4 regions of the Streptomyces coelicoflavus genome follow, and region 4 is predicted to be linked to each of the others. Evidence: riboswitches for the same ligand, from Rfam matches in the RefSeq annotation. Region 4 holds a riboswitch; each other region holds the start of a gene.
The links. A riboswitch is a leader RNA that binds a small molecule or an ion and turns the genes downstream of it on or off. The one in region 4 is predicted to bind cobalamin.
Positions count from the first base shown of each region.

Region 1: it holds a riboswitch for cobalamin, as region 4 does, so the genes downstream of both, metE (5-methyltetrahydropteroyltriglutamate--homocysteine S-methyltransferase) here and OHA99_RS01500 (ABC transporter substrate-binding protein) in region 4, are expected to answer to the same signal.
Region 2: it holds a riboswitch for cobalamin, as region 4 does, so the genes downstream of both, OHA99_RS05920 ((2Fe-2S) ferredoxin domain-containing protein) here and OHA99_RS01500 (ABC transporter substrate-binding protein) in region 4, are expected to answer to the same signal.
Region 3: it holds a riboswitch for cobalamin, as region 4 does, so the genes downstream of both, OHA99_RS07820 (energy-coupling factor ABC transporter permease) here and OHA99_RS01500 (ABC transporter substrate-binding protein) in region 4, are expected to answer to the same signal.

Region 1 covers NZ_CP108218.1:1,326,361-1,331,856, reverse strand. The annotation lists gene metE (5-methyltetrahydropteroyltriglutamate--homocysteine S-methyltransferase) at 1-1,934, opposite strand, end outside; cobalamin riboswitch at 2,105-2,326, opposite strand; partial or broken gene OHA99_RS05905 (diacylglycerol/lipid kinase family protein) at 2,431-3,740, opposite strand; gene OHA99_RS05900 (hypothetical protein) at 3,892-4,347, opposite strand; gene OHA99_RS05895 (SHOCT domain-containing protein) at 4,379-4,843, opposite strand; partial or broken gene OHA99_RS05890 (HdeD family acid-resistance protein) at 5,019-5,102, opposite strand; gene OHA99_RS05885 (DUF2252 domain-containing protein) at 5,413-5,496, shown strand, end outside.
Region 2 covers NZ_CP108218.1:1,331,880-1,337,375, forward strand. The annotation lists gene metE (5-methyltetrahydropteroyltriglutamate--homocysteine S-methyltransferase) at 1-362, shown strand, start outside; gene OHA99_RS05915 ((2Fe-2S)-binding protein) at 432-1,139, opposite strand; gene OHA99_RS05920 ((2Fe-2S) ferredoxin domain-containing protein) at 1,176-1,580, opposite strand; cobalamin riboswitch at 1,643-1,768, opposite strand; tRNA gene OHA99_RS05925 (tRNA-OTHER) at 2,146-2,219, shown strand; gene OHA99_RS05930 (ABC transporter substrate-binding protein) at 2,354-3,379, shown strand; gene OHA99_RS05935 (FecCD family ABC transporter permease) at 3,376-4,491, shown strand; gene OHA99_RS05940 (ABC transporter ATP-binding protein) at 4,488-5,288, shown strand.
Region 3 covers NZ_CP108218.1:1,788,946-1,794,441, forward strand. The annotation lists gene OHA99_RS07810 (chloride channel protein) at 1-1,119, shown strand, start outside; gene OHA99_RS07815 (potassium channel family protein) at 1,116-1,688, shown strand; cobalamin riboswitch at 1,866-2,052, shown strand; gene OHA99_RS07820 (energy-coupling factor ABC transporter permease) at 2,082-2,786, shown strand; gene OHA99_RS07825 (energy-coupling factor ABC transporter substrate-binding protein) at 2,783-3,139, shown strand; gene cbiQ (cobalt ECF transporter T component CbiQ) at 3,140-3,889, shown strand; gene OHA99_RS07835 (ATP-binding cassette domain-containing protein) at 3,886-4,752, shown strand; gene OHA99_RS07840 (MFS transporter) at 4,784-5,496, opposite strand, start outside.
Region 4 covers NZ_CP108218.1:331,731-337,226, reverse strand. The annotation lists gene OHA99_RS01520 (TerD family protein) at 1-182, opposite strand, end outside; gene OHA99_RS01515 (BlaI/MecI/CopY family transcriptional regulator) at 273-701, shown strand; gene OHA99_RS01510 (M56 family metallopeptidase) at 708-1,640, shown strand; gene OHA99_RS01505 (fasciclin domain-containing protein) at 1,950-2,609, shown strand; cobalamin riboswitch at 2,670-2,856, shown strand; gene OHA99_RS01500 (ABC transporter substrate-binding protein) at 2,919-4,031, shown strand; gene OHA99_RS01495 (FecCD family ABC transporter permease) at 4,028-5,098, shown strand; gene OHA99_RS01490 (ABC transporter ATP-binding protein) at 5,095-5,496, shown strand, end outside.

The sequences.
Region 1 (5,496 bases), 990 kb from region 4:
GACGTGGTGAGCCGAAAGGCTTCGGTGGCCCAGGCCAGGTATCCGGCCCGGTCGGCGGCGCGCAGCGGCAGGGTTTCGCGCAGAGCGGGTTCGTCGACTTGGATGACCGACGTGCCGGCCGCCTCCAGGTCGTGCACCTCGTCGCGCAGGGCGAGGGCGACCTGGCGGGCGGTGGCGCCGAGGGGCTGGTCGTCGCGGACGAAGGACCAGGCGAGCATGGTGACCGGACCGGTGAGCATGCCCTTGACCGGGCGGTCGCTCAGCGACTGGGCGTAGGACGTCCAGCGCACCGTGATCGGCTCCGGCCGGAAGACGTCCCCGGCAAGGATCGGTGGCCGGACGTAGCGGGTGCCGTAGGACTGGACCCAGCCGTGCTGCGTGGCGAGGTAGCCGGTGAGCTGCTCGGCGAAGTACTGGACCATGTCGTTGCGTTCGGGCTCGCCGTGCACCAGGACGTCGATGCCGGTCTTCTCCTGGAACGAGATGACCTCCTGGATCTCCGCCTTGATGCGCTCCTCGTACCCGGCCGTGTCGATCCGGCCGGCCCGCAGGTCCGCGCGGGCGGTTCGCAACTCGCCGGTCTGCGGGAACGAACCGATGGTCGTCGTGGGCAGCAGCGGCAGACCCAGGTGGGCGCGTTGGGCCGCGCTCCGCTCGGCGTACGGCTGGGAACGGCGGGTGTCGGCGTCCGTCAAGGCCTCGGCACGGGCGCGCACCGCCGGGTCACGCGTGAGGGGCGATCCGGCGCGGGAGGCGAGGTCGGCCCGGTTGGCGGAGAGTTCCGCGGTGATGGTGCCGGTGCCCCGGGCGAGGCCCTTGGCGAGGGTGACGATCTCGGCGGTCTTCTGCCGCGCGAAGGCCAGCCACCGCAGGACCTGCGGGTCGACGTCCCGCTCGGCCGCCGTGTCCAGGGGGACGTGGAGCAGGGAGCAGGAGGCGGCGACGTCGACACGGCCGGCGAGCCCGAGGAGGGTGCCGAGGGTGGACAGCGACTTCTGCAGATCGTTGATCCAGACGTTGCGGCCGTTGACCACGCCGGCGATCAGCCGCTTGCCGGGCAGTCCGCCGACGGCGGCGAGGGCGTCCAGGTTGGCGGCGGCGGCCTCGGTGAAGTCCAGCGCGAGGCCCTCGACGGGTGCCTTGGCCAGGACGGGGAGCGCGTCGCCGAGCCGGTCGAAGTAGGAGGCGACGAGCAGTTGGGGCCGGTCGGTGAGGGCGCCCAGGTCGCGGTAGGCGCGCTCGGCGGCGTTCAGGTCGGCCGGGGTGCGGTCCTGCACCAGGGCGGGCTCGTCGAGCTGCACCCACTCGGCGCCGGCCGCGCGCAGATCGGCGAGGACCTCGGCGTACACGGGGAGCAGCCGGTCCAGGAGGGTCAGCGGCTCGAAGTCGGCCGGCGCGCCGGGGGCGGGCTTGGCGAGCAGGAGGTAGGTGACGGGGCCGACGAGGACCGGCCGGGCGGTCGGACCGAGGGTGAGGGCTTCCTTCAGCTCGGCGACCTGCTTGGCGGAGTCCGCCGTGAAGACGGTGTCGGGACCCAGTTCGGGGACGAGGTAGTGGTAGTTGGTGTCGAACCACTTGGTCATCTCCAGTGGCGCGACCTCCTGGGTGCCGCGGGCCATGGCGAAGTAGCCGTCGAGCGCGTCGGCGTCGACGGCGGCGCGGTGCCGTTCGGGGATCGCGCCGACCATGACGGTGGTGTCGAGGACGTGGTCGTAGTACGAGAAGTCGCCGGTGGGCACCTCGTGGACGCCGGCTTCGGCGAGCTGGCGCCAGTTGCCGCGGCGGATCTCGGCGGCGGTGGCCCGGAGGGCGTCGGAGGTGACGCTGCCCTTCCAGTAGCCCTCGATGGCCTTCTTCAGTTCCCGGTTCTGGCCCTGGCGGGGATAGCCGTACACGGTGGCCCGTGCTGCCGCGGCTGCGGACTTCGCTGTCACGGAGATCTCCTTCGCGAGATGAATCCCTGAGATCCCGGAGACGGGACGAGAGCGCGAAGGGAACGACGAACCGGAGGGAAACGACCCCGCGCGGCACAAGCACGGTTTCGTCCGTCTGGTGTGTACGCCGACCCGCCCTCGAGGTCACCGGGATGTCCGCGCACGGAAGGGTCCGCACGCGGGCAGTTGGCAGGTCTTCGGACTTGCGAGCACGCCCTCCTTGCCGGAGGACACCTAGTGGCCGTCGCTTCCCGGGCCCGTACGTCGGACCCAGTGCGTATGACGGCGGTCGTTCCCGCTCACCGCTGCGGGGCAGTCCCGGATTCCCACCGGGTTCCCTCTTGCGACACCCCGCCTGGATGACGGGGCGAACCAGCTGCTCCAGTCACCCTACGGGGTGGCGCTGCGAATGGAAGAGCGCCGTCCGTCATCCGGAGGGCGGGTCGGGCGTTCGGCGGGTGGCAGCGGTGAGGGGTGGTGAGCGCCGCACTCGCGCTCACCGCCCCTTCCCGTCGTCACCGTCAGCCCTGTCGTCGTGAGTGCCGGCTCGACCGTCGGCGCACGGTGAAGACGCAGGCGTTTCCTCCAGGAGGAGGGGTGGTCGTCCCAGTGCCAGCCGGGTCACGCGAGGCCAGTCGGCCGCTGTCCCACGGGGCTTCGGCCTACCAGGGCGGTGGCGCGGCACGCGGACCCGTAGGGCTCGGGGCGCGCTGCGGCACACCACGGGACAGGGCAGAACGACGTGTTCACCGTCGATACCGACCGGCATCGTGGCGGTGTCGGTCTCGACGGTGACCTCACCGGCACTGAGCCGGACGAGGCCGCCGGAGCGCGGCCGGCTCGCCAGGCGTGCCGCTTCGGCGGTGCTGCCGACCCGGACGCACACCACTCCCAGGAGCCCCGTGTCCAACCTCTCCCTGCGCGCCGGGTGGGCCACGTCAATGGCCCGCCCGTAGGAGTTGTTGCCGACGAGCACGGCCTGAAGGCCGGTGATGTGTCGTCCGTCGGCTGTCATCCGCAAGGCGGGCGCGGCCTCGCCGGTGAGCGGTCCGGGGAGGTTCCGCAGGATCGTGCGGGTCTTCGCGCCCCGGTAGGCGGGATCGTCGACGACGGACGCGTACGTGCCGAACGAGGCGTTGTTGACGAAGACGCGGTCCGCCGCGTACCCGAGGTCGACGCGAAGTTCCACACCTCCGGTCAGGGCTTCCAACGCCGCCACCGGATCGTCGCGGTCGAGGCCGAGGTCGACGCGAAGTGGTTGCGCGTGCCGGCCGGGATCACCGCGAACGGCACGTGATGGCGGGCGGCGACGTCGGCGACCAGCGCCTGGGTGCCGTCGCCGCCCGCCACGCCCAGCAGGTCCGCGCCGTCGGCGACCGCCTGCCGGGCCAGCGTGGTGACGTCCTGGTCGCGGTCGAGTACGTGCACGCGGCAGGCCGCGTTCCGTGCCTTGTCGACGAGGGCGAAGCGGTCCACCTTGCCGCCGCCGGATCGGCGGTTCACGAGCACCCAGGGGTGGTGGGGAGCCGCGGCGACCTGTTCGCCGGTGGTGGGAGCAGGGGCGAGGGCCCAGCGTGCCGCGACGACGGCCAGGGCCAGTAGGCCCAGCGACAGCAGGGCGGGGCCCAGCAGGCCGGACGTGGCGCAGAGCGCGAGGACGGCGACCGGCGTGGCCACCGACAGGAGGGCTCCGGCGACGCGGACGACACCGGAGTGCGCCAGGGCCCACCACACGCCGATGGCCGCGAGCGCGAGTCCCGCACTGCCGAACAGGGCCCACGGCACACTGCGCAGTCCGGCGGCCATGAGTGGCGCCAGGACGGCGCCCAGCAGGAGCAGCAGGGCGACGCGGGCGCGCGCTGCACTGTGGCCGCCCCGCCCGCCCGTCGTGCCCCGTCCGCCCGACGCGCGCGGCTCGTCACCTCGTGATGCCACCGGTCGGCCCCATTGCTCGTCCTCACCCCTGCGGCGACTGGCGTTCCCCGGGCAGGTCGTACCGGTTGCCGCCACGCCCCACCACGCACAGGGCCCAGATGATGAAGCCCGAAATGGTGATCATGACGACGGACCACACCGGGTAGTACGGCAGCGAGAGGAAGTTGGCGATGATCACCAGCCCGGCGATGGCGACCCCGGTGACGCGTGCCCACATCGCCGTCCTGAGCAGCCCGGCGCTGACGACCATGGCGAGCACGCCCAGCGCGAGATGGATCCACCCCCACCCGGTGAGATCGAACTGGAAGACGTAGTTGGGTGTGGTGACGAAGACGTCGTCCTCGGCGATGGCCATGATGCCCCGGAAGAGGCTGAGCAGCCCGGCGAGGAAGAGCATCACCGCCGCGAAGGCGGTGAGACCCGTCGCCCATTCCTGCCTCGCGGTGTGTGCCGGGTGGTGGGTGTGTGTCGCGGTCATCTCGGACCTCGTTTCGTGGAATGCGGATGTCTCAGCGAGCGGAGGCGCCGGTGCCCGTCGCGCCCGCGTGCCCTGCCGGGCCGTGACCGGACAGGACCAATTCCTTCGCCCTGCGGAACTCCTCGTCCGTGATGGCACCCCGGTCTCGGATCTCGGAGAGCCGGGCCAGCTCGTCGACGCTGCTGGACCCGCCGCCCACGGTCTTCCTGATGTAGGCGTCGAACTCCTCCTGCTGAGCCCGTGCCCGCGTTGTCTCCCGGCGGCCCATGTTCTTGCCGCGGGCGATCACGTAGACGAAAACGCCCAGGAAGGGCAGGAGGATGCAGAACACCAACCAGCCTGCCTTCGCCCAGCCACTCAGTCCGTCGTCCCGGAAGACGTCGGTGATGACGCGGAAGAGCAGGACGAACCACATGATCCACAGGAAGATCATCAGCATCGTCCAGAAGGCACCCAGCAGTGGGTAGTCGTACGCCAGGTAGGTCTGTGCGCTCATGTCCGTCCTCCGTCCTCCGGGGCGCGGCCCGGCGGCCCTCGTTCCGTACTGACATCAGGGTGGTCACGGGACGCACCGGTCGGCATCACCCGGCACGGGTGAGTGGGGCGCCGGGGCCGTCGTGGTCAGGCCCGGGACACCGGTGTGACCCTGGTAGAAGGAAGCGGGCACGGCACTCCGGCCGGACCAGGACCAGGACGCCCGGCACCAGCGTGGCGAGGGCCGATGCCGTGAACCAGGTCCAGGAACCCCCGAGCCTGGCGGCACCGAGGGCGTGGATCACCCGTCAGGGGTGATCCGGGCATGCCGTCGTGGCGGTGAGGTGGGACACGGGAACGATCGGCCCACGGGGGACCGGACGAGACGCAGACACGTGAGATGAGCGATACGAACTCGGGCGGCGGGGGCCGGGCCGCTTCCGCGATGGCCCAGACGACGGGAGGTCTACTGCCCGTCGGAGTCGCCGCCCGGGTGCCGGCGGGCGCAGTGCGGGCGGGGCTGAACCGACAAGGCCGGGAACCGGAGCTGTCGCCACGCTCCGGTGCCGCGGAGGAACCGGAGGCCGGACCATGACCGTACCCGGAGGTTTCACCGCCTCCCTGCCGCCGGCCGAGCGAGCCGCGTACGGCAGGAAGGCCCGCAAAAGGGCCTCA
Region 2 (5,496 bases), 1.0 Mb from region 4:
TCCACACCCACATGTGCTACGCCGAGTTCGGCGACATCGTCCAGGCCATCGACGACCTCGATGCCGACGTCATCAGCCTGGAGGCCGCCCGCTCCCACATGCAGGTCGCCCGCGAACTCGCCGCCCACGGCTACCCGCGCGAGGCCGGACCCGGCGTGTACGACATCCACTCCCCGCGCGTCCCGAGTACCGACGAGGCCGCGGAACTCCTGCGTACCGGCCTCGAGGCCATCCCCGCCGAACGGCTCTGGGTCAACCCCGACTGCGGCCTGAAGACCCGCGCCTGGCCCGAGACCCGTGCCTCGCTCGAGCACCTGGTGGCCGCCGCCCGCACCGTCCGTGACGAGCTGTCCCGCTCCTGACCCCCGGCTCACCGGGCCGGGCACACGGCTTCCGGCCCGGTGAGCGGCACAGCCCGGAACGCATGTACCTCATCGCAGGGCTCGGCGGGGCACACCATCGGCCAGCCCGCAGTCACCGCACTTCGAGCCGTCCGGCGCGCGGTAGTAGAGGCAGCAGCTTCGGCGGCGGAACATGAGGTCGGGGCCGGTGAGCACTCCGGTGCCCGCCAGGCGTCCGGTGTCCAGCAGCGCGGTCGTGAGATCGGTGAGCGGTCCGCGGACGGCTGGACGGAGTACGAGCAGGGCGTGGGCCGCACCGGCGAGCGCCGAGGCCGAGTTGCCGTCCAGCAGGCGTGGAGCGATCTTGACGCGCAGTCCGTCGGCGAGTGCCGACAGGTGGCCCGTCACCTGCTCATACAGGGCGCGGGCACCGCCGTCGAGCCGGTCGGCGTACCAGCCGGCCGGGTGAGGGACCCGGAGGGCCGGTCCGTCGTCGGCCCGCTGCAGTCCCTCCAGATCGAGGACGATCCCGTGCAGGACGACGCAGGCCAGGGCCGGTGACCAGAGGCGGGCGGCGTGCCCGAGCTGGGCGATGGAGGCGTCGACGCGGGGTTCCGGAGTGCGGTGGCGGCGTGCGACGGCTTCGGCGAGGTCGGTGAAACCCGCCACGTAGGAGCGGGCGACCGGATACCAGCCGTCGTCCCGGCCGCCGGTCTGCAGGGCGAAGAAACCGCCGAGGCCGGCCACGTCGTGCAGGGCGGCGGTGACGGACGCGGTTGAGGCACGGGCTCCGTGCACGCTTCTGGCCCTCCTTCCAGCTGTTCGTCCGTGCGGTCAGGAGGCCGTACGCCGTCGCGGCGGCGTGATGGCGTACAGGTCGAGGATGTCCGGCAGGGGTGCCACGCCGGGTCCGCCCGCGCGGGCCCAGGCGGCGATGTCCTCGGTCGCGTCCGGGTCGTTGACCAGTCCGAGCCAGACGGGACGGGCACCGGCGGCACGGCCTTCGGCGGAAGGCAGTACGACGATGACGTTGGCCTGGTCGCAGACGTCGAGGCAGTCGGAGACGCGTACCGGTGCCGCGGTGCGCAGGTGCTCGGTCTGGGCCGCGTGGTCGACGCCGGTCACCTTGCGGGTGCCGCAGCAGCAGTCGCGGCACACGACGATGCGGCACGGCACGTCGCCGGCCCCCGCCTCGGTCCTCGCGTCGTGCGTCGTTCGTCCGGTCGGCGTTGCGGGCATGCGGTGCCGTCCCTCTCTCCGGGGAGATCCGCCCCGGTGGTCCGTCGAGGAGGCGACCGCGTGAGTCTCCTGGCTCTCGGGTCGACGCTCGTCCCGGCCTTCCCACCCGCTGCCGGGCAGTGGCCTGTCGGGACTCGCTCGCCGATCACAGTGGCGGGACCGCGCCGGATTCGCACCGGCTTCCTCGTCCGCCGTCGCCCTGTCGTCGGACATCATCCCATCGCGCGGCTCCGCCAGACGGAGCAACAGCAGGACCTCGACGGGAAGTCGCAGCGGCCACAGGACGGTGCGCGGCCACTCCCCGTACCAGACGTCGGTTCCGTACAGCAGGACGTGGAACAGCAGCCCCCAGCCGTCCTGCGGCTGACCCGGGACAAGGCCGCCGTACGTGACAGGCAGACCGACACCGTGCTGGACGAGCGGGCGCGGCTGCGCAGCGAGTGGGTGCTGGTCCGGGGCGAGCGGGTGACTCGGGCCACCTTGGCGTGGTTCGTGTACAGCGCGGTGGAGCTGCGGCGGACGGCCGAGCAGGCAGGGTTCGGCAGCCCTTTCGCCGTCGGCTCGGGGGACCGTAGGATCACCTGGTCATCGCCGCGACGGGAGACAGGAAGCCGGTGCGATTCCGGCACGGTCCCGCCACTGTGACCGGGGAGCGCCCCTCCGACATGCCACTGCGCACCGCGCGGGAAGGCGGAGGGAACGTCGATCCGGGAGTCAGGACACTGGTCCGTCGCGGGCCCGATCCGAGGAGCGCGGACTCCAGGAGGCTTCACGTGTCCCCCTTGCTCACCCCTGCCCGCACGCGCGGGTTCCTTCGTGCCACGGCCGCGGCCGTGGCCCTTTCCTCAGTGCTGCTGACCGCCGCATGCGGTGCGTCCGACGACGGCGACCGGGACGCGAAGGCCACCGCTGCCGCGCCCGCGGGCTTCCCGGTCACCATCGACAACTGCGGCGTGAGGACGACGTACGACAGGCCGCCGTCGCGGGTGGTCACCATCCACCAGCACCCGGCGGAGCTCATGCTCGCGCTCGGCCTCGGGGACCGCATGGTCGGCACGGCCTTCCCCGACTCCGCCGTGCTGCCCGAGCTGAAGAAGGACTACGAGGCGATCCCCGAACTGGCGGAGAGGGAACCGTCGTTCGAGAAGATCCTGGACGCCGAACCCGACTTCGTCTACGGCGGCTACGGCAGCGCCTTCGCCGAGAAGGAGGGCCGGTCCCGCAAGGCGTTCGCCGACGCCGGCATCGATACCTACCTCAACCGCGAGTACTGCGGCAAAGGGCAGGTGACGATGAAGGACACCTACGACGAGATCCGGACCATCGGCAAGATCTTCGGAGTCCCGGACCGGGCCGACAAGTTGGTCACCGACCTGCGAAGCCGCGTCGCGGAGGCCGCAGCCGAGGTCGAGGGCGAGCACGAGGTGCCCGTCTTCGTCTACGACAGCGGCGACAAGAGCGCCTTCACCGCGGGCGGCAAGGGCCTGGGCACCGAGTTGATCCGACTGGCCGGCGGCAGGAACGTCTTCGCCGACCTGGACGACGTCTTCGGTGACGTCTCCTGGGAGCAGGTCGTCGAGCGCAGGCCGGAAGTCATCGCCATCTATGACTACGCCGGCGCCGGAAGCGTCCAGGAGAAGAAGAAGTACCTGCTCTCCCAGCCCGCGCTCGCCGACGTACCCGCCATCAGGAACAAGCGGTTCGTCGTCCTGCCGCTGACCGCCACCCTGGTCGGCATCCGCTCGGCCTACGCGGTCGACGACCTGGCCCGCGGGCTGCACCCGGAGAGCTTCCGGTGACCCAGGCCGCCACCGGCGCGCCCGCCGAAGGGGCGCTGCGACGGCGTGAGTCCACCGGACCAGGACAGGGCCGTACGCGGCTCGGCGTCACGCTGCTCGTACTCACCGCCCTGCTCGCCGTCTCCGCCACGGCGGGCCTCGCGATCGGCTCCGTGCATGTACCGCCGGACCAGGTGTGGGGCATCGTGACGCACGCGCTGGGCGCCGACTGGCAGGAGCCGGACTGGTCGCGGGCCCGGGAGACCATCGTGCTGGACGTGCGGGCACCGCGCGTGCTGCTCGGAGCGGTCACGGGCGCCGGCCTCGCGGTGATCGGCACCGCCCTGCAGGCCCTGGTGCGCAACCCGCTCGCCGAGCCGTACCTGCTCGGCGTCTCCTCCGGGGCCTCACTCGGTGCGGTCTCGGTGATCGTGTTCGGGTTCGCCCTCTTCGGACCGGCCTCCCTGTCGGTGGCCGCCTTCCTGGGCGCCCTGGGCGCACTCGTGCTCGTGTACGCCACCGCGCGCACCGGCGGACGCATCACCTCGTCGCGGCTCGTGCTGTCCGGAGTGGCTATCGCTGCGGTACTCACCGCGGTACTCGATCTGCTCCTGCTCACCACCGACCGGGGCAACGAGGCCCGCGCGGTCCTCGCCTGGACCCTCGGCGGTCTCGGCGGCGTCAACTGGGGCACGCTGTGGCTGCCGAGTGCCGCCCTGCTCCTCGGCATCGGCGTCCTCATGGTGCAGGCCCGCAACCTGAACCTGCTGCTGGCCGGCGAGGAGGCGGCCAGCACGATGGGGCTGGACGTGGCCCGCTTTCGCGCCCGCCTGTTCGTCCTGCTCTCCCTCGTCACGGGCGTGCTGGTCGCGGCGGCCGGACCGATCGGCTTCGTCGGCCTGATGATGCCCCACATCGTGCGCCTGTTCGTCGGTGGCGACCACCGCCGGGTCCTGCCGACGGCGGCACTCGGCGGTGCGGTCTTCCTCGTCTGGGCCGACATCGCCGCACGGACGATAGCCGCACCGATGGAGATACCTGTCGGCGTGCTCACGGCCCTGTGCGGCGGACCGTTCTTCCTGTGGCTGATGCGCCGCGACGCCCGGCGCGGCACCGACCGAGGAGTGGCATGACCGCGACCGGCACGACCCCGGCCGAACTGAGCGTCGACGGCGTCACACTCACCGCCGGAGCCCGCCACCTGGTGCGCGACGTCTCCCTGACCGCCCGCCCCGGCGAGACCATCGGCCTCGTCGGCCCCAACGGCAGCGGCAAGTCCAGCCTCCTGCGCGCCGTCTACCGCGTCCTGCGCCCCGACACCGGCCGGGTCCAGGTCGACGGAGACGACGCCTGGACGCTGCCGGTGCGGCAACTGGCCCGCACCGTGGCGGCGGTGGTCCAGGACTCGGCCGCCGACTTCGACCTGGCCGTTCGCGAGGTCGTCGCCATGGGCCGCACCCCGCACAAACGCCTCCTCGCCGGGGACACCCCTGACGACGCCGACCTCATCGACCGCGCACTCCTCGCGGTCGACGCCGTCCATCTGGCCGACCGCCCCTTCGACCGGCTCTCCGGCGGCGAGCGCCAACGCGTCCTGATCGCGCGCGCCCTCGCCCAGCAACCCACCCTCCTGGTTCTCGACGAACCCACCAACCACCTCGACATCCGGCACCAGTTGTCGGTGCTCGGCACCCTGCGCCGCCTGCCCACGACCGTGCTGCTGGCCCTGCACGACCTCAATCTGGCCGCCTATTACTGCGACCGTCTCTACGTCCTGCATGCCGGCGAAGTCACCGCCTCCGGACCACCCGCCGAGATCCTCACCCCCGGACTCCTGGCCGAGGTCTACGGAGTGGCGGCAGAAGTCGTCACTCATCCGCGCACGGGCGCCCCGCAGGTCACGTTCCTCCCCGAAGAACCACGCATCTGAAGCGCACCGGCAGTGGCCCCCGAGCCACGGGAGTCGCGGAGCCGAGTGATCTCGGGCGCACGACCGTGCCGGAGAGCGCCCGCATAGGTGCACACGGCACGCATCCCGGGTCCGGATAACGGTCGGGTCTCACCTGTCGGAACATCCCCTGGTCACGAGCAGTGACGTGAGATACGTCACTAAAAGTTCGGCAAAGGCGTGGTACAAC
Region 3 (5,496 bases), 1.5 Mb from region 4:
GCCGGGCTGGTCCTGGCGCCGATCGTGACCCGGATGCCGGGCGGTGGCGGCCATCTGCCGGTGAACGGTCTGGGCGGCGCGCCCGTCGGCCCCCGCGCGCTGCCCGGCGCGGTGCTCGCCGCGCTGGCCACGCTGCCGCTGGGCGTGGTCCTGGGCCCGGAGGCTCCGCTGATGGCCGTCGGCAGCGGGCTCGCCCTGCTGGCGCTGCGGCGGGCGGGCGCGGGCGGCGACCAGCGGGCGGGCGCGATCCTCGCCACGGCCGGCTCCACCGCCGCGATCTCCACCATCCTCGGGGGCCCGATCGCGGCGGCGGTGCTGCTCATCGAGGGCGCGGGACTGGCCGGCACCCAGCTGGTCGCCCTGCTGCTGCCCTGTCTGCTGGCCAGCGCGACGGGCGCCCTGGTGTTCACCGGCTTCGGGCAGTGGACGGGGCTCGAGATCGGCGCGCTGGCCCTGCCCGAGCTGCCGCCGCAGGCCGGTCCGGACTCGGGCGACTTTCTGTGGGGCCTGCCCACCGCCGCCCTGATCGCCGTACTGGTCACGCTGGCCCGCGGCCTGGGGCACCGCACCGTGGCCTGGACCCGGCACCGCACGGCCGCCCGCACCGTCGCCTGCGCCACGGCGGTCGGTGTCTGTGTCGCCGCGTACGCGCTGATCACCGGCCGCTCCCCGGCCGAGGCGGCGCTGTCCGGCCAGGCCACCCTCGCCCAGCTCGCCGCGCACCCGCATGCCTGGTCGGTGGGGGCTCTGGTCGCGCTGGTCGTGTGCAAGGGCCTGGCCTGGGGCATCGCGCTGGGCGCGCTGCGCGGCGGCCCGATCTTTCCGTCCGTGCTGCTGGGCGCGGCGACCGCCCTGGCCTGTTCCGGACTGCCCGGGTTCGGCGCGACCCCGGCCCTCGCCCTCGGCATCTCCGCCGCGGCGGCCGCGGTGACGGGACTGCCCCTGGCCAGCGCGGTCCTGGCGGTGCTGCTGATGGGCCGGGACGCCCACGACCAGACGCCGCTGATCGTCATGGCGTCGGTCGTCGCCTTCGTGGTCGCCCAGCTGGTGCGCCGGACCAAGCCGGAGGCGGGCGGGGCGGCGCCCGGCGGAGCACCGGCGCCGGGAGCGGCACGGTGACCGGCCGCCGGCCCGCGCCCCGCTTCGAGCCCCGGCCGCGCGCCGGCCGCCGTACCGGCTGGGACGCCGTCCGGCCCTGGCTGGTACGGGCCGGGATCGCGGTCGCCGTGGTCGTGGCCTACTTCCTGCTCCCCCTGGACCACCTGGGTCCGCAGCGGCCCGTGCTGAGCTGGACGCTGTTCGCCCTGCTGCTGACCGTCGTGGCCGTACTGCTGCTCCGGCAGATCCGGCACGTCCTCCTGGACCGTCCGGACAGCCGGCCGGGGGTGGTCATCTCGCTGCTGATCGTGCTGTCCGTGCACGTCTTCTCGGCCACGTACTACGCCCTCGCCAAGCAGCCGGGCGAGTTCAGCGGACTGCACACCCGGCTCGACGCGCTGTACTTCACCGTCGTGACGCTCGCGACCGTCGGGTACGGGGACATCACCCCGCGGGGCCAGGCCGCGCGACTGGTGACCGTCCTTCAGATCGTCTACAGCTTCGTCTTCCTCACGGCCGCGGCGACCGCGCTGACCACCCGGCTGCGGGACGTGGTGGTCCGCCGGCCCGAGCGGGGCCGGTCCCGCTGAGGCGGGGTGCCCCGCACCACAGGCGCGGGGAGATCTTCGCCACCCCGGGCGAGGACGGGCGACGGCGGCCGCCGGACCGGCGGGGCCGGGCGTTTCCGCAGCCCCGGGGCCTGCCGGGCGATCCGGCCGGATGCGGGGCGGGCCCGGGGCGTGGTTGTGCGCACCCCTGTGGGAGCACTACTGTCGCCACGCCTTGGTGAACGGGAAATCCGGTGTGATGCCGGTGCGGCCCTCGCCACTGTGAATCGGGAAGTCCGGCTCCGGCCCTGGCGGGCAGCCACTGGATCGCTTGCGATCCGGGAAGGCGGAGCACGGGCGGTGGTACCCGTAAGCCAGGAGACCGGCCAAGGCGCGTCGTCCATCCACGAGGTGCTGGAGAGGGTCTGCTGAGCCATGCACATAGCCGAGGGCTTTCTGCCACCGGCGCACGCGATCGCCTGGGGTGTCGCGTCCGCGCCGTTCGTCGTCCACGGAGTACGGTCACTCACCCGTGAGGTCAGGGAGCATCCGGAGAGCACACTGCTCCTCGGCGCCTCCGGAGCCTTCACGTTCGTCCTGTCGGCCCTGAAACTGCCGTCCGTCACCGGGAGTTGCTCCCATCCGACCGGCACCGGTCTGGGCGCGATCCTGTTCCGGCCGCCGATCATGGCGGTGCTCGGCACCATCACGCTGCTCTTCCAGGCGCTGCTGCTCGCCCACGGCGGGCTGACCACGCTCGGCGCCAACGTCTTCTCGATGGCGATCGTCGGCCCCTGGGCCGGGTACGGCGTCTACCGGCTGCTGCGCCGCTGGGACGTGCCGCTGATGGTCACCGTGTTCTTCGGCGCGTTCGTCGCCGACCTGTCCACGTACTGCGTCACCAGCGTGCAGCTGGCGCTGGCCTTCCCCGACCCGGGCAGCGGATTCCTGGGCGCGCTCGGCAAGTTCGGCTCGATCTTCGCCGTCACGCAGATCCCGCTGGCGGTGAGCGAGGGCCTGCTCACGGTGATCGTGATGCGGCTGCTCGTGCAGTCCAGCAGGGGCGAACTGACGCGGCTGGGCGTGCTGCTGACGAAGACGGCCACCGCGGGCGCCAAGTCCGGGGCGGTGGCCCGATGAGCCGGAACGCGAGGATCAACGCCCTGCTGCTGCTCGCCGTGGCCGCGCTGGCGGTGCTGCCGCTGGCGCTGGGGCTCGGCGACCACAAGGAGGAGCCGTTCGCCGGGTCCGACGCGGAGGCGGAGACGGCGATCACCGAGATCGAGCCGGACTACGAGCCGTGGTTCTCCCCGCTGTACGAACCGCCGTCCGGGGAGGTGGAGTCGGCGCTGTTCGCCCTCCAGGCCGCGCTCGGCGCGGGCGTGCTGGCGTACTACTTCGGCCTGCGCCGGGGCCGTCGGCAGGGCGAGGAGCGGGCGTTGGCGGCTTCCGGGGACGCGACGGCACCGGGGAACACCCCCGAAGGGGACTGAGTGCTGCCGATCGACGCGGCGGCGCACGCCAGTCGGTGGCGCCGCCGCCATCCCGTGGACAAGGCCGTGCTCGGTCTCGGTCTGACCGTGCTCGCGATCTCGCTGCCGCCCTGGCCGGGCGCGGCGCTGGTGCTGGTGGCGGCGCTGACGGTGCTGCTCGGTCCGGCGGGCGTGCCGGGGCGCCGGCTGTGGCGGGCCTACCGGGTGCCGCTGGGCTTCTGCGTGACGGGGGCGCTGCCGCTCCTCGTGCAGGTCGGGGGCCCGGAGGGGTTCCTGTCGGCGGCCGACGGCGGTGCGGTGCGCGCGGGTGAGCTGCTGCTGCGCACCTCGGCGGCCTCGCTGGGGGTGCTGCTGTTCGCGTTCACCACGCCGATGTCCGACCTGCTGCCCCGGCTGGTGCGGGCCGGGGTGCCCGCGCCGGTCGTGGACGTGGCGCTGGTGACGTACCGGATGAGTTTCCTGCTGCTGGACTCCGTGCACCGGATCCGGCAGGCGCAGGCCGCGCGGCTGGGCCACACCACGCGGGCGGCGGCCTGGCGTTCGCTCGGCGGGCTCGGCGCCACCGCGTTCGTACGGGCCTTCGACCGGGCGGCGCGGCTCCAGTCGGGGCTCGCCGGGCGCGGCTACGACGGCACCCTGCGCGTGCTGGTGCCCGAGGCCCGCGTGTCGGTGCCGTTCACGGCGGCGAGCCTCGCGCTCCTCGCGGCGCTGGCCGGCCTCACCCTCGTACTGGAAGGACCCCTGTCGTGAGTGAACCGGTGCGGTCACCGGAACCGGCCGCGGACCCGGCCCCGGACCTGGTCGCCCTGCGGGGCGCGTCGTTCGCCTACGAGGAGGGGCCGGACGTGCTGGCGGGCCTGGACTTCGCGGTGCGCGAGGGGCGGGCGCTGGCGCTGCTCGGCCGCAACGGCAGTGGCAAGACCACGCTGATGCGGCTGCTCAGCGGCGGACTGAGGCCGCGCGCGGGCACGTTGGCGGTCGGCGGGGAGCCGGTGACGTACGACCGCAAGGGGCTGACCCGGCTGCGGACCGCGGTGCAGTTGGTGGTCCAGGACCCGGACGACCAGCTGTTCGCGGCCTCGGTCGGCCAGGACGTGTCCTTCGGGCCGCTGAACCTCGGGCTGCCCGACGCGGAGGTCCGGTCCCGGGTGGCGGAGGCGCTCACCGCCCTGGACATCGCGGCGCTGGCCGACCGGCCCACGCACCTGCTGTCGTACGGGCAGCGCAAGCGGACCGCGATCGCCGGGGCGGTCGCGATGCGGCCCCGGGTGCTGATCCTCGACGAGCCGACCGCGGGGCTCGACCCGGACGGGCAGGAGCGGCTGCTCGCCACCCTGGACCGGCTGCGGGCCGCCGGCACCACCGTGGTGATGGCCACCCACGACGTCGACCTGGCCCTGCGCTGGTCGGACGACGCCGCCCTGCTCACCCCGGACGGTGTCCGCACCGGCCCGACCGCCCCGACGCTGGCCCGCACCGACCTGCTGCGCCGGGCCGGTCTGCGGCTGCCGTGGGGCGTCGCGGCGGCCGGACTGCTGCGGGCGCGGGGGCTGTTGCCCGACTCGGCGCCCGGCCCGCGTACGGCGGAGGAGCTGGCTGCGCTGGCCGACTGACCGGGCGGGGCCGGAGCGGGGTGCGGGCGGTTCAGCTCCCGGACCGGCTGAGTTCGGTGCCCCGGGCTGCCTCTGTCGTGTCGGCCTCGGCCTCGGCCGCCCGCCGGGCCCGGCGGCCGGGCAGGACGGCGAGGACGACGGCCGTGCCGACGGCCATGATGACGCCGCCGACGAGGCTGGTCGTCGAGACGCCGTGGGCGAAGGCCCTGTTCACGGCGTCGGCGAGGGCCTGCGCCTGCTCGGGTCCGGCGGCCGGGTTCGTGGCGAGCCGCTCGGCGACGGCGAGTCCGCCGCCGACCGAGTCCTGGGCGGTGTCGAGGGCGGTGGCCGGAAGCCGGTCGCCGACGAGCCCGGACAGCTCGTCCCGGTAGGAGGTGCCGAGGAGGGAGCCCAGGACGGCGATGCCCAGGGAGCCGCCGAGTTCCAGGGCGGTGTCGTTGGCGCCGCCGCCCACGCCCAGCTCGCTCTCCGGGAAGGAGCCCATGATGGTGTCGGTGGCCGGGGAGACGCTGAGGCCGATGGCGAGGCCGAGCAGCAGCATCGGGGCGAGGAAGTCGGCGTAGGTGGAGCCCTGGTCGATCAGGACGAGCAGGAAGACGCCGACCGTGCCGATCGCCATGCCGGAGCCGACCGTGGCCCGCACGCCGAGCTTCGGGGTCAGCCGCCCGGTCACCGCGGCGCCGACGAACACGGCACCGGCCAGCGGCAGCAGCCGTACGCCGGTCTCCAGCGCGCCGAAGCCGA
Region 4 (5,496 bases):
ACGAAGTGCCCGTCCGAGAGCACCTTGCCCGCCGCGTCGAGGAGCAGCGCGGAGGCGTCGAGGTCGTAGTCGGTGCCCGTCGTGGTGCGCACGTCCCAGCCCAGACCGACCAGCACGGCGGTCAGGCCGGGCGCCTCCTTGCTGAGCGAGACGTTGCCGCCCTTGGCCAGGGAAACTCCCACTGCGTTCTCCTTCGTCGAGTTCGTCGAGTTCGTCGTACTCCGTGTTCCCGGTTTCAATCTACAACACTGTAGAAGAAAGCCTTCTATACGATGTCGCCCCGGAAGACGATCGGCGGCGGAAGGAGGCGGGCGGTGACGGATGACCGGCGTCCGCGGCGACGGGGCCAGGGTGAGCTGGAGGCACTGGTGCTGTCCGCGCTGCGCGGGGCGGACGGGCCCGCGACGGCCGGCTGGGTGCAGGAGCGCCTCGGCGGCGACCTCGCCTACACCACGGTGATCACGATCCTGACCCGGCTGCTCGAGAAGGGCGCCGTCAGCCGTGAGCGCGCGGGCCGGTCCTTCGCCTGGACGCCCGCCTCGGACCAGGCCGGCCTGGCCGCGCGGAAGATGCGCAAGGTCCTGGACGCCGAGAGCGACCGGGAAGCGGTGCTGGCCAGCTTCGTCACGGGCCTCGACCCGGACGACGAGCGACTGCTGCGCGCGCTGCTCGGACACGCGCGCGCGGCGGAGGACGGCTGACACCGCATGGGCGTCTTCGTCTTCCTGCCCCTGGTCCTGCCGCTGACGGCGTGGCCGATCGCCAGGCTGGCCGAGCAGCACCTGCACCCGCGGACCGCGACCAGGCTGCTCACCGCTGTCGCCGCCGTGATGGCCCTGTGCAGCACGCTCTGCCTGGCCCTGGTGATGGTGGTCGGCACCGCGCAACTGCCGGGCAACCCGCTGCCCGACGGCTGGTCGGACCCCGAGGTGCGGGCGGCGGTGCCCTACGACGAGGTCGTCGGCAAGGCGGCGATTCCCGCGCTCTGCGCGGTGGTCGCGGCCTCGGCGCGGGCCCTGTGGCGACACGGCAGGGTGTGCCGCCGTGCCCACCGTGCCCTGGCCGGGCTGCCGGGCACCGGGGTGGCCGTACTGCCGGACGACGTGCCCTACGCGTACGCGCTGCCCGGCGGGCGCCGGGACCGCGTGGTGGTGAGCACGGCCCTGCTCGACTGCCTCGAACCCGGCGAACGGCGCGCGCTGTTCGCCCACGAGCGGGCCCATCTCGCCGCCGGGCACCACCGCTTCCTGCTCGCCGTCCGGCTCGCCGCGCTGGCCAACCCGTTCCTGCGCCCCCTGCGGACGGCCGTGTCCTACACGGCGGAGCGGTGGGCGGACGAGGCGGCCGCACGGGCGGTCGGTGACCGGCGCGCGGTGGCGACCGCGATCGGCAAGGCGGCCCTCGTCTCCCGCGGCACCCCCGTCGCCACCCTCGCCGGCCTGGCGGCGCCCGGCCCGGTGCCCCGCCGGGTGGCCGCCCTGCTGGGCCCCGCCCCCGCCGTCCGCACCTGGCCCCCGGCGTTCACGTCGGTGGGGCTGGCGGCATGGGCCGCGGCCGCCGGAACCGCCGTCTCGGCGATGTCGTCCGCGAACGCCGCCGTCACGATGTTCCTCATCCTGCGGGCCGCGACGCCGTTCTGAGCGGCCCTCACTCCCTGACGGGCGGGATCGGGATTTCAGGAACGTGCAGGTCGCAGAGGTGCTGCCGAAACTTCCTCACTCGATCGGGTGAGGAACCAATCCGGGCCGGGGCCTGCTCCGGATTCCCCGTGTGAGGGAAGAACCGAGACCGTGCCGACAGCGAACCGGCGGCTGACCCCGGATCCGGGTCGGCCGGCCGCCGCGTAACGGCACCGCCAACTCGGCGGTCCGCCGCACACCACTTCAGTTCCGTACCACGCCTCCGCACCAACGCAGCCTTCGCGCTGCCCGTTTTCAGGGAGATTATCCATGAACGCCCGTATTCGTCGCTCTGCCGTCGCCGTCGTCGCGGCCGCCCTCCTGCCCCTGTCCCTGGCCGCCTGCTCCGACGACGGCGACAGCGGCTCCTCGGACTCCGCGCAGGCCGCCTCCTCGGCCCCCGCGGCGACCGACGACCAGTCGGCCGACACCTCCGGCGGCATGGAGGACTCCGACGAGCCCTTCGGTCCGGCCTGCTCCACGGTGCCGAAGGAGGGCGCCGGTTCGTTCGACGGCATGGCCAAGGACCCGGTCGCCACGGCCGCCTCGAACAACCCGGCCCTGTCCACGCTGGTGACCGCGGTGAAGAAGGCCGGTCTGGTCGACACGCTCAACAACGCCGAGAACATCACCGTGTTCGCGCCCACCAACGACGCCTTCGCCAAGATTCCGAAGGCCGACCTGGACAAGGTCCTGAACGACAAGGAGATGCTCACCAACATCCTGACCTACCACGTCGTCGGCCAGAAGCTCGCGCCCAAGGACCTGGAGAACGGCTCCTTCGAGACGCTTCAGAAGTCCAAGCTGACCACCTCGGGCTCGGACGAGTCCTACAAGGTCAACGACTCCGCCAAGGTCGTCTGCGGCAACGTGAAGACCGCCAACGCCAACGTGTACATCATCGACACGGTCCTCATGCCCAAGAGCTGACGCGCGGGCCCCGGGAGCGGGTCGGGCAGTGGCCCGCTTCCCGGCGGGGCGGTGGCCCTGTGGTAGCTTGCGGAAGCCAGTCGAACCCACCTGGTGGGTCAGGGAATCCGGTGCGAATCCGGAACTGACGCGCAGCGGTGAGGGGGACGGGCGGAACACGGGCCACTGGGCGGCGCAGGCCGTCCGGGAAGGCGTTCCGTCCGGCCGAACCCGAGTCCGAAGACCTGCTGGCACCCGTGCCGCGTGCGGCGCGGGCCGCATCGTACGGACGGGCTTCGCGCATGAGCCCTCGACGCCAGAGGATCCTCCTTGCCCGCAGCACGCCCCGCCGGCCCCCGGCGACTTCTCCTTCCCTGGCTTCCTCGGCATTCCCGGCTTTCCCGCCGCGCCCTCCGCGGTCCCGTACTGCTGCTGTCCGGCGCCCTGCTGGCCTCCGGCTGCGGTTCCGGTGCGGCCACCGACGACGCGGGTGTCGCGTCCGGGGCGACCGACGCGGCCGGCTACCCGCGCACCGTCCGGGACTGCGGGCAGGACGTCCGGGTCACCGCCCCGCCGCGACGGGCGGTCTCCCTCAACCAGGGCACCACGGAGATCCTGCTGTCGCTCGGCCTCGCCGACCGCATGGCGGGCACCGCCACCTGGACCGACCCGGTCATGAAGGGACTGGAGAAGACGAACGCCGGTGTCCCCCGGCTCGCCGACGACATGCCGTCCTTCGAGACGGTCCTGGACGCGGAACCCGACTTCGTCGCCGCCTCCTTCGCCTCCACCCTCGGCACCGGCGGGGTGGCCACCCGGGAACGGTTCACGGAACTCGGCGTGCCGGCCTACCTGTCCCCGTCCGACTGCGTGGGCAAGGACAACAGCGGCGACGGCGACGGCGTCCGGGACCAGGCCCTGACCATGGACACCGTCTACGGCGAAGTCCGCGACCTGGCCCGCCTCTTCGGTGTGGAGCGGCGCGGCGACGAACTCGTCGCCGACCTCAAGTCCCGGATCGACAGGGCCACGTCGGGCGTCGACGCCTCCGGTGTCTCCCTCATGTACTGGTTCGCCAACTCCACCTCGCCCTACCTGGCGGGCTGCTGCGGCGCACCCGGCGTCATCACCCGCGCGGTCGGCGCCGAGAACGCCATGGACGACACCCACGAGGAGTGGCCGCAGGTGGGCTGGGAGACCGTCGCCGACCGGGACCCCGACGTCCTGGTCCTCGGCGACCTCACCCGCAAGTCACAGACGGCCGAGACCGCGGCGAAGAAGATCGAGTTCCTGGAGTCCGACCCCGTGACCAGGAACATGACCGCCGTCCGCGAGAAGCGCTACGTGCTGCTCAGCGGGCAGGCCATGAACCCCACCATCCGGACCGTCGAGGGCGTCGAACAGGTGGCGGCGGCGCTGCGCGAGTTCGGGCTCGCCGAGTGACGTCCGCGAGCGAGGCGGCCCCCGCCTCCGTCCCCGGCGTCCGCGCCTCCCGCCGCGCGCCCCTCGCGTGGGCGGCGGCCGGGATCGTGGCCCTCGCCGCATCCGTGGCCGTGGCCGTCACCATCGGCCCGGCGGACATCGAGGTCGCCGACGTGTGGTCCGTGATCGCCGCCCACCTCGGCGCCGGCACCACCGCCGGGGAGGTGTCGCCGATCCGCGACGGCATCGTCTGGGACCTGCGGCTGCCCCGCACCCTCCTCGCCGCGGTGTGCGGTGCCGGACTCGCCGTGTGCGGGGCCGTGCTCCAGTCCCTGCTGCGCAACCCGCTCGCCGACCCCTTCGTCCTGGGGGTCTCCTCCGGCGCCTCGACGGGCGCCGTCCTGGTCGTCGTGCTCGGCGTGGGCGGCGGTGCCCTGTCCGTGCCGGGCGGGGCCTTCATCGGTGCGGTCTGCTCCTTCGCGCTGGTGCTGCTGCTCAGCCACAGCCTCGGCGGCACCACGGACCGCGTGGTGCTCGCGGGCGTGGCGGCGATGCAGCTCTTCTCCGCGCTCACCTCCTTCGTGATCATGACCGCCGCCGACGCCGAGACCACCCGCGGCGTGCTGTTCTGGCTGCTCGGCTCGCTCGGCGGCGCCGGCTGGAGCGACGTGTGGACCACCGCCGCGGTCCTGGCCCTCGTCCTGGCCGTGTGCCTCGGCCACGCCAGGACGCTGGACGCCTTCGCCTTCGGCCGGGACGCGGCGGCCGCGCTCGGCGTCCGGGTGGCCCGCACCCGGCTGGTGCTGCTGTGCGCCACCGCCCTGCTCACCGCCGCCCTGGTCGCCTCGGCCGGCGCCATCGGCTTCGTCGGCCTGGTGCTGCCGCACGCGGTACGGGCGCTCACCGGGCCCGGTCACGCCAGGCTGCTGCCGGTCTGCGCACTCGCCGGCGCCGTGTTCCTGGTGTGGGTCGACACCCTGGCCCGTACCGTCCTCGCCCCCCAGGAGGTCCCGGTGGGCGTGGTGACGTCGCTGATCGGCGTGCCGGCCTTCGTGCTCGTCCTGTACCGGGGCCGGAGGACACGGTGACCCTGAACGCCGAGCGGGTCTCCCGCACCGCCGGTGGCCGGCTCGTCCTGGACGGCGTCGACCTGAGCCCGCGCACCGGCGCCACGACGGGGCTGCTCGGCCCCAACGGCTCCGGCAAGTCCACCCTGTTGCGGCTGCTCGCCGGGGTACTCGCCCCGACCGCCGGCCTGGTCACCCTGGACGGACGCCCCCTGGACCGGGTGGCCCGCCGGGACGTCGCCCGGCGTGTCGCGGTGGTCGAACAGCAGACGGACACCCAGGTGGAACTGACGGTCCTGGACGTCGTCCGGCTCGGCCGCATCCCGCACCGCCGGGCCTGGGCACCGGCGTCGGCCGCCGACGAGGAGGCGGTCCTGGACGCCCTCGACCGCACCGGTCTCACCGACCGGGCCGACCGC